2 regions of the Mesorhizobium sp. M1182 genome follow, and region 1 is predicted to be linked to the other one. Evidence: predicted binding sites of a transcription regulator. Region 1 holds the regulator's gene; the other holds the start of a gene.

The links. Region 1 encodes PhoB, which activates phosphate uptake and scavenging genes when phosphate is short. Its sites were predicted from a motif close to TGTCATNNANCTGTCAT; they were not measured.
Region 2: a site for PhoB is predicted at 2,483-2,499, ahead of olsB (l-ornithine N(alpha)-acyltransferase). Genes of this name have one in related genera too.

What each region holds. Positions count from the first base shown of each region.
Region 1 covers NZ_JAMYMD010000003.1:153,173-158,898, reverse strand. Annotated here, with positions in the region: gene pstC (phosphate ABC transporter permease subunit PstC) at 1-627, shown strand, start outside; gene pstA (phosphate ABC transporter permease PstA) at 631-1,482, shown strand; gene pstB (phosphate ABC transporter ATP-binding protein PstB) at 1,479-2,282, shown strand; gene phoU (phosphate signaling complex protein PhoU) at 2,315-3,022, shown strand; gene phoB (phosphate regulon transcriptional regulator PhoB) at 3,039-3,728, shown strand; gene NKH33_RS05655 (ROK family protein) at 3,738-4,982, opposite strand; gene xylF (D-xylose ABC transporter substrate-binding protein) at 5,268-5,726, shown strand, end outside.
Region 2 covers NZ_JAMYMD010000002.1:386,676-392,401, reverse strand. Annotated here, with positions in the region: gene NKH33_RS04465 (fatty acid desaturase) at 1-221, opposite strand, end outside; gene NKH33_RS04460 (hypothetical protein) at 348-551, opposite strand; gene grpE (nucleotide exchange factor GrpE) at 788-1,423, shown strand; gene olsB (l-ornithine N(alpha)-acyltransferase) at 1,544-2,419, opposite strand; gene NKH33_RS04445 (PAS domain-containing hybrid sensor histidine kinase/response regulator) at 2,569-4,857, opposite strand; gene acuI (acrylyl-CoA reductase (NADPH)) at 4,946-5,726, opposite strand, start outside.

The sequences.
Region 1 (5,726 bases):
CGTCCTATCGGCATAGCGGTCGAGCTGTTGGCCGGCATTCCTTCGATCATCTACGGCATCTGGGGCCTGTTCGTGTTCGCGCCGTTCCTGCAGACGACGATACAGCCCTTCATCATCAACATCTTCCACGGCGTGCCGGGACTATCCAGCCTTTTCGCCGGCCCTCCTTACGGCATCGGCCTTCTGACCTCGGCGCTGATCCTCGCCATCATGGTGCTGCCCTTCATCACCTCGATCACCAAGGACGTCTTCGATACGGTGCCGGCGGTGCTGAAGGAATCGGCCTATGGCATCGGTTGCACGACCTGGGAAGTGACCCGGCGCGTGGTCATTCCCTATACCCGCATCGGTATCATGGGCGGCGTCATGCTTGGCCTCGGCCGGGCACTCGGCGAAACCATGGCGGTGACTTTCGTCATCGGCAACGCACATCGCATCAGTGCCTCCCTGTTCGCGCCGGGCACGACGATCTCGGCGACCATCGCCAATGAATTCACCGAGGCCGACGGCGACCTCTACACCTCCTCGCTGGTTTCGCTCGGCCTGATCCTCTTCGTCATCACCTTCCTGATCCTCGCCGCCGCCCGCTATATGCTGATGCGGATCGACGCCCGTACGGGAGCCTGACCGATGTCGACATCCTCATCGCTCCACAGCCGCCGCAAAGCCAGGAATTCGGTGATGATGGCGCTTTGCGTCGTCGCCGCCGGCATCGGGCTTGCCTGGCTGGCGCTCATTCTCGGCGCGTTGGTCTATAAGGGCATAGCCGGGCTTTCGCTCGCGGTCTTCACCGAGATGACGCCACCACCGGGCGAGGCCGGCGGCTTGCTCAATGCCATCACGGGCAGCCTGCTGATGACGATCATCGCCGTTGTCGTCGGCACGCCGATCGGCGTGCTGGCGGGAACCTACATGGCCGAGTATGGACGCTTTTCGCGCATCACCACCGTCGTCCGCTTCATCAACGACATCCTGTTGTCGGCGCCGTCGATCATCATAGGCTTGTTTGTCTATGAGCTGATGGTGCGGCCAATGGGACATTTCTCGGCCATTGCCGGCGCCGTTGCGCTTGCCATCCTGGTCATTCCGGTGGTCGTGCGCACCACTGAAGACATGCTCAACCTGGTGCCGAACGCGTTGCGTGAAGCCGGTGCCGCGATCGGCGCGCCACGCTGGGTGGTGATCCGTTCGGTCGCCTACCGCGCCGCATTGTCCGGCATCGTCACCGGCATATTGCTGGCGATAGCACGCATTTCCGGCGAGACGGCGCCGCTGCTCTTCACCGCGCTCAACAACCAGTTCTGGAGCAGCAATATCAACGCGCCGATGGCCAGCCTGCCGGTGACCATCTTCCAGTTCGCTCTCAGCCCTTACGAGGAATGGCAGCAACTGGCGTGGACCGGCGCACTCATAATCACCCTGACGGTTCTGGGCTTGAGCATCCTCGCCCGCAGCCTTACCGGACGCAGAGAGGACAGATGACACAGATGTTGTCCCCAGACATGACGATGACCGAAACGGTCACCGAGAAGACGAAGATCGAGGTCAAGAATCTCAACTTCTACTACGGCCAGAGCAAGGCGCTGAAGGACATCAGCCTGTCGCTGCCCGAGCGCAGCGTCACGGCCTTCATCGGCCCTTCGGGCTGCGGGAAATCGACGCTGCTGCGTGTGTTCAACCGCATCTATGAGCTCTACCCAAAACAGACGGCCGAGGGCCAGGTGCTGCTCGACGGCAAGAACATTCTCGACCGGTCGCAGGATCTCAACCTCCTCAGGACCAAGATCGGCATGGTGTTCCAGAAGCCGACGCCGTTCCCGATGTCGATCTACGAGAACATCGCCTTCGGCGTCAGGCTCTACGAGAACCTCGGCAAGTCCGAGATGGACGGCCGCGTCGAACAGGCGTTGAAGCGCGCCGCGCTGTGGAGCGAGGTCAAGGACAAGCTCAACGCCAGCGGCTTGAGCCTATCCGGCGGCCAGCAGCAGCGGCTCTGTATCGCCCGCACCGTGGCCGTGAAGCCGGAAGTCATTCTGCTCGACGAACCGGCTTCGGCCCTCGACCCGCTGTCGACTGCCAAGATCGAGGAACTGATCGACGAATTGCAAGCCGACTACACGATCGTCATCGTCACCCACAACATGCAGCAGGCGGCGCGCGTGTCGCGCCAGACGGCCTTCATGTATCTGGGTGAACTGGTCGAGTTCGACCGGACCGAGAAGATCTTCACGTCGCCCCGCGAGAAGCGCACGCAGGACTACATCACTGGCCGCTTCGGCTGAGCCGTTCCGATCATGCATATGAGGACAGGACCATGGGCGAACACACAGTCGCTTCTTTCGACGAGGATCTCGAGCAGATCAGCAAGCTGATCCGCGACATGGCCGACCTCGCCGGTTCGATGGTCGGCGGGGCGACCAAGGCGCTGTTGAATTCCGACAACGTGCTGGCGCAACGCGTCGTTTCCGACGACGCCATCATGGATGCGCGTCAACGCGAACTGGACGACCGCGCTATCACCCTGATCGCCAAACGCCAGCCGATGGCCCACGATCTTCGCCATGTGGTCGGAGCGATCCGCATGGCGGGCGACCTCGAACGCATCGGCGACCTTGCCAAGAATATCGCCAAGCGCGTGAGTGCGGTCGGCCTCAGCGCCACGCCGCGGGACCTGTCGCATTCCATCGACGCGATGGCGCAGCTGGTTCTCATCCAGGTGCAGGGTGTCATCGAGGAATATGCTGCAGGCGATGCGGCCGCGTTGGCCAAGCTTCGTGCCGCCGACGAGCGCATCGACGTTAAATACACGTCCGTGTTCCGCGAGCTGTTGACCTACATGATGGAAGATCCGCGCAACATCACCGCTTGCACGCACCTGCTGTTCTGCGCCAAGAATCTGGAGCGGATCGGCGACCATGTCACCAACATCGCCGAAAATGCGTATTATGTGCTGACCGGCGAGCAATTGCCGGTCAATCGTCCGAAGCAGGACGAAACGACAATGTCCGCACCGGTGACATGATGGGGGTGCCCAGCCGATGATCGCACCACGCATAATGGTGGTGGAGGACGAGGAGCCGTTGGGTGTGCTGCTCCGCTACAATCTCGAATCCGAAGGCTACCAGGTCGAGGTGGTGACACGCGGCGACGAAGCCGAGATCCGTTTGCAGGAGAATGTGCCCGACCTTTTGGTGCTCGACTGGATGATACCAGCGGTTTCCGGCATCGAGCTCTGTCGTCGGTTGCGGGTGCGCCCCGAAACCGAGCGGCTGCCGATCATCATGCTGACCGCGCGCGGCGAGGAGAGCGACCGGGTGCGCGGTCTTTCGACCGGCGCCGACGACTATCTGGTCAAGCCGTTTTCGACACCGGAATTCATGGCCAGGGTCAAGGCGCTGCTGCGGCGCGCCAAGCCGGAAGTGCTGTCCAGCGTGCTGAAGGTCGGCGACATCGTGCTCGATCGCGAATCGCACAGGGTCTATCGCAAGAAGAGCGAAATCAGGCTCGGGCCGACCGAATTCCGGCTGCTCGAGTTCATGATGCGGCATCCGGGCCGTGTCTTCTCGCGCAGCCAGTTACTCGATAATGTCTGGGGGGAGACAATCTACATCGACGAACGCACCGTCGACGTGCATGTCGGGCGGCTGCGCAAAGCCGTCAACAACGGCCGGATGCCGGATGTCATCCGCACCATCCGCGGCGCCGGCTATGCGATCAGGGAAGATTGACCCGCCTGGTCAGGCTACGTTCTTTCTGACGCTGGGCCTCATTTGCGCGCCCGGCGCGAAAATCTCCTGGTCGACGAAGCTTAACGCCCGCATCGCGCAGCCTTCGCGGATCAGAGGCAATTCGTTCGGCTCTGTATCGAAGGAGATCGAGCCTGAATGCTGGCCGCCGGCGGTCTGGGCGATTGCCTTCCGCAAGGCCGGCTCGATCAGATCGAAGGCGGCGGCACTGGCGCCGACCATCGCGACCGGTGCCGGATCGATCAGCGCGAACAGCGAGCCGAGACCGAAACCCAGCGCTTCGCCGGCCTTGCGGTAGGCCTCGCGTTCCGGCCCATCTTTCTCGCGCGCCCGGGCCGCCAGTGCGCGCATGTCGGCGTCGCTGACGTCGGCGACCGGTTCGCTGTCTTCGCTCATCTGCCTGGCGTTGCGCCAGATGGCGTAGTTCCCGGCATACGCCTCGATGCAGCCGCGCCGCCCGCAACGGCAGAGCGCGCCGCCCGGACGATGGATCATGTGGCCAAATTCGCCGCCCGAGGAATGCGTCCCGGTGAACAGTTCGCCCTTCAGCACCAGCCCCATGCCGATGCCATGCGAAAGCAGGATGGCGATGAAGTCGTCGCGATAGCGATCCGGATTGCGCCAGCGCAAAGCCACCGCCATCATGTTGCAGTCGTTCTCCACCGTTGCCGGGATGCCGAATTCGTCCTCCAGCATGTCGGCAAAGGCGATGTCGGTCTGCGGCGTGATCGGCGACCACAGCATGGCGCGTGCAGGGGAGTCGGTAATGCCCTGAATCGCCAGGGCGATGCGGGCGACACTGCGGACGTCAAGATCTGGATCCTGCAGCCGGCGCCGGACGATGGCCATGCATTCACGGATCAGCTCGTCGCGCGGCATAGTCAGCGTGTCCAGCCGGCGCTGTTCCTCGGCGACCACCTGTCCCGTATAGTCGATAATGGCGGCCGAAAGGAAATTCAGCGACAACACCACGGTCAGCACCGCCGCCGCTTCCGGGTTGAGGGCGAGGCCGACTTGCGGACGACCGCGTTTCAACGAAACGGGCTCACTTGGCTTGCTCTCGGCGAGGATGCCTTCCCGTATCAGGTCGGAAGAAATCGCCGATATGGTCGAATGACTGAGGCCGGTGGTAGCTGCGATCTCAGTACGCGATGGCTGGCCGGCCCGGCGCACCGCCGAGATCACCATCGCCCGGTTGCGCCGGCGCAAATCGTCATGGCGGATTCCGACCGACATTGTTTTGCTTTCCTCCCGGTTGCCGCGGCCGCTCATGAACCGGAAGCCGTCGGTAATGTCCGACAAATAGTGTCGGATGAGGCAAATAGTGTCAGATGCAGGTGGCGCTGTCATCGTTTATTCCGACGCTCGAAAAAACTCGCAGAGTCATCAAAATCCATCAGAATCGATGTTGACAGCAGCCGGAGATCGGGCCAGTATTTTTTCGATGCTCGAAAAAATTAGAGCTTCTAAGCTGGTCTTTGAGCCAATTGGTCACGCCGTACGCGGCGCAGGGAGGATATGATGAAGAAATTCACGACCGCCATTCTGGCGGGTGTCGCCATGACGCTGGCGCTGGCGTCGGTGGCGCAGGCTAAAGACAAGGTCATCGGCGTTTCCTGGTCGAACTTCCAGGAAGAGCGCTGGAAGACCGACGAGGCCGCAATGAAGGCGGCCATCGAGGCCGCAGGCGACAAGTATATTTCCGCCGACGCACAGTCCAACCCCGGCAAGCAGCTCACCGACGTCGAGAGCCTGATCTCGCAGGGCGCCAACGCACTGATCATCCTGGCGCAGGACGCCTCGGCCATCGGGCCGGCCGTGCAAAAGGCGCTGGACGAAGGTATTCCGGTTGTCGGCTACGACCGGCTGATCGAGAACAAGGACGTCTTTTACCTGACCTTCGACAACAAGGAAGTCGGCCGCATGCAGGCCCGGGAAGTCTTCAAGGTGAAGCCGGAAGGCAACTATGTCTTCATCAAG
Region 2 (5,726 bases), on a different contig from region 1:
ATACGCACCAGAAAGCCGGCTGCCGGAAGGATGAGGACCAGACCCCACCAATGGCCATAGGCATAAGCGGCCGAGGACAGTGCCCACAGCGTGGCGAAGGGGATGAGGGTGATGGCGAGTTCGACGGCGCTGCGACGCCTGTCGGGCTTTTTATAGCGCGACAGGATCTTCAACCAGGCGCGCTTGCTGTTTGCCACAGCTTCGGGGGAAATCATGTTCATCATGAAACATAGGCGGAGCGGCGCGCTGCCGCAAGGCGGAGATCACGCAAAGTTACTGCGGGTAAATGTCGCGCGATGGCGAGGAATTGCGGCCGCAATCGCAGGTCGCGTTGCTGGCGACGGTGTCTACCGACGGCGCCCGCCTGCGACCACCTTGGCTTCGACGCCGTCCAGGCGGTCGAGCAATTCCTTCAGACGGTCGGGAATATCGGACTCCGTGCGGAAGGCCGGTAAGGTGCGCAGAAAGCGCTTGGTCGCCTCGGTGCCGAGCTGGCGCCGGATATCGGCGGCGAGCCCGTCGCGTTTTTCGCCATTCCTGCGGGGCATCATCCAAAATCCTGTGTCGGCTTCGAAACTCTTCCAAGGGAGGAATGGTTCCCGCATTGTAGTGTCCCGGCAAGCAAAGCCGTCGGGTACGGTAAAGTTTGAATTAAAATCGAAAGGTCTGCGCCGTCCGCCATCAAGCAGCGACAGCGGCTGCAGTATCGCTTGCCCCTTGATTTTTGGCCGCTAAACCTCGATATCGGGCGCAAATCCACACCATTCGAAAATGACGGGAAACGGCGATGAGCGACCAGGCAAAAGACGAACGCGCGCCCGATGAAGCCGAGAAGACCGAGGCTGCCGCGGAGCCAAGGGAAGGTGGCGTCGACGGCGACTATGAGGCGCTTGTGCGGCTTCTGAAGGAAAACGAAGAGCTGAAGGATCGCGCGCTGCGCGTCGCGGCCGACATGGAGAATTTGCGCCGCCGTACCGCGCGGGACGTCCACGATGCGCGCGCCTATGCGGTTGCCAATTTTGCCCGCGACATGCTTTCGGTGTCAGACAATCTGCGCCGTGCGCTGGATGCCATCCCGGAGGAGGCCAAGGCGTCGGGCGATGCCGGCTTCAAGGCGCTGATCGACGGCGTCGAGATCACCGAGCGCGCCATGCTGTCGGCGCTGGAACGCCACGGCGTGAAGAAGCTTGAGCCCGAGGGCGAGAAATTCGATCCGAATTTCCACCAGGCGATGTTCGAGGTGCCCAATCCCGACGTACCGGCCAACACGGTCGTGCAGGTCGTGCAGCCCGGCTATTCGATCGGCGAGCGTGTGCTGCGGCCGGCCATGGTCGGCGTCGCCAAGGGCGGCCCCAAGCATGTCGCAAGCGAAGCGCCGGTGGAGCCGGGGCCGGTCAACGAGCAGGCTGAGAAAGATGCGTAAGTTAGGGGAGTAGGGGAATAGGGCAGTACGGGAGTAGGGAATAGCGCTACGTCGGGTAAAGTAGAGCAATTGCCTACTCGGGCCCTTGCCTTCTCTCCGCCTACTCCCCTACTGCCCTATTCAGGCCGCAAACCGCTGCGCTTCTCCACCATAATAATTGACGTAGCGGGCACCGATCTCCTTGACCGGCATCACCACGAACACGTCGACCGTCGAGAATTCACGGTCGATGACACAACCGTCGCCAATGCGCGCGCCGACGCGCAGATAGCCCTTGACCAGCGGCGGCATCGCCGCGATCGCCGCCTTGGTGTTGACGGCCTCGATCGGCATCAGATCCATGGAACAATAGCGCCCGGCGACGGCGCGCACGTCCCAGGATGAATTCGTCCGGCAGTGGTGGGCAAGATAGGTCAGCGCCTCGGCATGTGCCGCAGGCACGGTGCCGTGGAACGACGCGCAGCCGGTCATCACGCCGATGCCGTAATGGTTGATGTAGGCCCATATGCCTTGCCACAGCGCCTCGATGGTGCGCTTCGAGCGGTATTCCGGCAGAACGCAGGAGCGGCCGAGCTCGAGGAAGCGCTGGCCGGGATGCCGCGCGATGAGCTTGGTCAGCTCGAATTCACCTTCGGAATAGAAGCCGCCGGCGGCCGCGGCAATCTCCTGCCGCAGCAGGCGGTAGGTGCCGACGATGCGGCGATGCTCGGGGCCGGAAAGCGAAGTATCGAAGACCAGCAGATGATCGCAGAGGGGATCGAAGCGATCGGCATCGCGGCGGTCCTGCATCTGGAACAGGTCCTTCCTGGCACCAAGCTCGTCGTAGAACACCCGGTAGCGCACTTCCTGCGCGGCAGCGATCTCGGCCTCGTTGCGGGCGAGCCGCACTTCGAGATTGCCGATGCGGCCGAGCGATGCGCCTTTTATGACGGCATCGGCGTTCCGGCCGACGAGCAAAGGCCCGCTGGCGTTCGGCCGAGCATCACATTCCGGCATGACTGTATGCACGAGTGATTCTCCTTCGAGCCATCCCTCTTGGCACGGGGATACGGTGTAGGTGCAACAGGATTGTGACAGTACCGTGATACGGCTCTGCGGGCAATACTTCGTCGGCTGGGCAATCTATCAACCGTCTATGTTGTGCCTCAGGCGGCCGCTTGCCCTTCGACCGCATGAACCAGGGCATCGGGGTCGAGCGGCTTGGTGACGAAGCCGCTGGCACCGTGAGCGAGCACGGCGTGGCGGGTCTTTTCCTGGCTGTCGGCCGACAGCACCATGATCGGCACTGGCGGCACCGCGGTCTCCTCCTCATGGCGGCGGATGGCGGCGATGGCGTCCAGGCCGTCCATGACAGGCATATGCAAGTCCATCAGCACCACGTCGTAACGGTGCTTGTGGCCGGTGCTGATGACCGCCTCGACGGCGGCCTTGCCGTTGCCGACCACTTTCACGCGATGCCCGGCCTTCAGCAGCGTGGCGCGGGCCAGCATGGCGTTGATGTCGTTGTCCTCGGCGATCAGCACCGACAGGCCCTGCTGGCGGGCGCCAATGGCGTGCCCCGCCTGCGCGCCGCGCCTTTGCAGTTGCGGCTCGGCGATGACCGGCGCGTGGCTGGTCAAAAGCACGCGCAGCAATGTCTCGCCGCGCACCGGCCTCGCAAGGAAGGTGGCGTAACCATTGGCACGGAACTCGCCAAGCATGCCACGGTCGGTCGGTGCAATCAGCGTCACTGCCTCGCAATCGGCAAATCCGCTCTGGCGCAGGCGCCTGAGCAGCCTGCCGTCGCTTTGCTCCATGGCAGCATCGATCAGCAGCACGTCGCAGCTCTCGGCGAAAGGGGTGGCCTGGGCGGCGGCGGTGGCCAGATCGACCGTGCCGCCATTGGCGCGAATGGTGCGGGCGAGGGCTTCGGCCTCGACCAGGTTCTTCGACACGATCACGGCATGCCGGCCCGACAGCGCGTCCTGGCGGATCTGCGGCGCCTCGACGGCGGAAATAGCGGGAATCTCGAAGACGAATTCGGACCCCTGGCCAAGCCGGCTTGACACAGAGATAGTGCCGCCCATGGCGGTCACCAGGCGCTTGGAAATGGCGAGACCGAGGCCGGCACCGCCATGCGCACGGGTCGAGGTGCCGTCAGCCTGTTCGAAGTCCTCGAATATGCGCTCCATGTCCTCCTCGCGTAGACCGGGGCCGGTGTCGGTGATGGTGAAGCGGATGCGGTCGGTGGTTTCGGTGCGGACGCGGGCGATGCTTGCCAGGACGCCGCCGCTGTCGGTGAACTTGACGGCGTTGCCGATGAGATTGAGCAGCACCTGCCTGACCCTGCCGGGGTCGGCGGTGATCAGCTGCGGCACGTCGGGTTCGACATGACAGCCGAGGCCGATATCCTTGGCAAAAGCCCGCGCCGCCAAAAGCTCGATGACATTGTCGGCGATCTCGCGCACCGACATCGGCTGCGGTTCGGGATCGAAGCGGCCGGCCTCGATCTTGGAGTAGTCGAGCAGGTCCTCGATCAGCGCCAGCAGCGCGCTGGCCGAGGTCGAGATGGCGCCGACATAGGTCCGCTGCTCGGGCGAAAGGCTGGTGTCGGCGAGAAGCCGGGCCATGCCCATGATGCCGTTCATCGGCGTGCGGATCTCGTGGCTGACGGTGGCGAGGAAGCGCGATTTGGCCTGGCTCGCATATTCGGCCCGCTCGCGGGCGGTGATCAGCGAGGATTCGGCGCGCTTGCGAGCGGTGATGTCGCGGGCGATGGCGCGATGCGAAACGGCGCCGCTGTCCTTGTCGCGCACCGACAGCTCGATCCAAGAGAACCAGCGTGGGCCGTCCGGCGTGCGAATGGCGACGTCGGTGGAACTCAGGCATTCATGGTCGGAAAACGCGGCGTCGGGGACGATGCCGACATCGATGCCTAGTTCGGCCAGGGTCTTGCCGGCAAGGTCGCGCTGGTCGGTTTCGACAAGGTCGGCGAAAACCTTGTTGGCGTAGACAATGTGGCCGTCGCGGTCACGATGGACGACGAGATCGCCGAGTGCATCGATCAGCCCGCGAAAGCGCTCCTCGCTCTCCTGCATCTCCCACATGCGGTCGGCCAGCGTCTCTATTTCGGCGCGGCTGCGGGCGGTCGTGGCATCGAGCAGGGCCACCGCGCGGCGCTCGGTGCGCCTGTTGCGCAGATGCATGGCGAGCCCGGCGATGGCTGTCGCCAAAAGGCCGATGGTGATGAAGATCGGCGTCCCGGTCAGATGCGAAAAGGCTGCCAGCACGACGATGGCGACGAGCGTCAGGAAGGGCAGGCCTTCGCGGTTGGAGGCCGGCAGTTCCGGCGCCAGCGGTGGCGCGGCGACAAGCTGCCGTCCTGGCGCCGCGGGGGCCGTCCCGTCGGCCCGTTCGGCTGGTTCCGCCTCTCTGATGCCGGGTTCCGCAATCATACGGAACTCCTGCCAGACAGAGCTTATCGAAGCTTGTGGTTGATCGCTCGAATTTTAGCGGTCGCTCTCTTTTTTATCCCTTGGGGGTTCACATATCCACCACCACGCGGCCGCGGATCTTGCCCTCGACGATGTCATGTGCGGCGCCGATGATGCCGTCGAAGCCGATGCTCGTCGACAGGCTGGCAAGCTTTGCGTGGTCGAGATCGGCACTGATGCGGCGCCAGGCCTCGAGTCGGACCGCCTTCGGCGCCATCACCGAATCGATGCCGAGCAGCGAGACGCCGCGCAGGATGAAGGGGGCGACGCTTGCCGGCAGGTCCATGCCGCCGGCGAGGCCGCAAGCGGCGACGGCGCCGCCATAGGAGGTCATCGACAGAACGTTGGCCAGCGTGTGACTGCCGACCGCATCGACGCCGCCGGCCCAGCGTTCCTTGGCGAGCGGTTTTGCCGGCTGGGTGAGCTCGTCGCGTGAAATCACTTCCGCGGCGCCGAGGTCGATCAGATAGGGGCTTTCGGCAGCGCGGCCGGTCGAGGCGATGACATGATAGCCGAGGCTGGACAGGATCGAGACCGCGACCGAGCCGACGCCACCGGCAGCGCCGGTCACCACCACCGGGCCGCGATCGGGCACGATGCCGTGGCGCTCCAGCGCGATGACGCAAAGCATGGCGGTGTAGCCGGCGGTGCCGACTGCCATCGCATCATGCGGGCTCATGCCGTCCGGCAACGGCACCAGCCAGTCGCCCTTGACGCGGGCGCGCCCTGCAAAGGCGCCGAAATGCGTCTCGCCGACGCCCCAGCCGTTCAATATGACCTTGTCACCCTTGCGCCAGCCAGGATTGGAAGACGAGATGACGGTGCCGGCG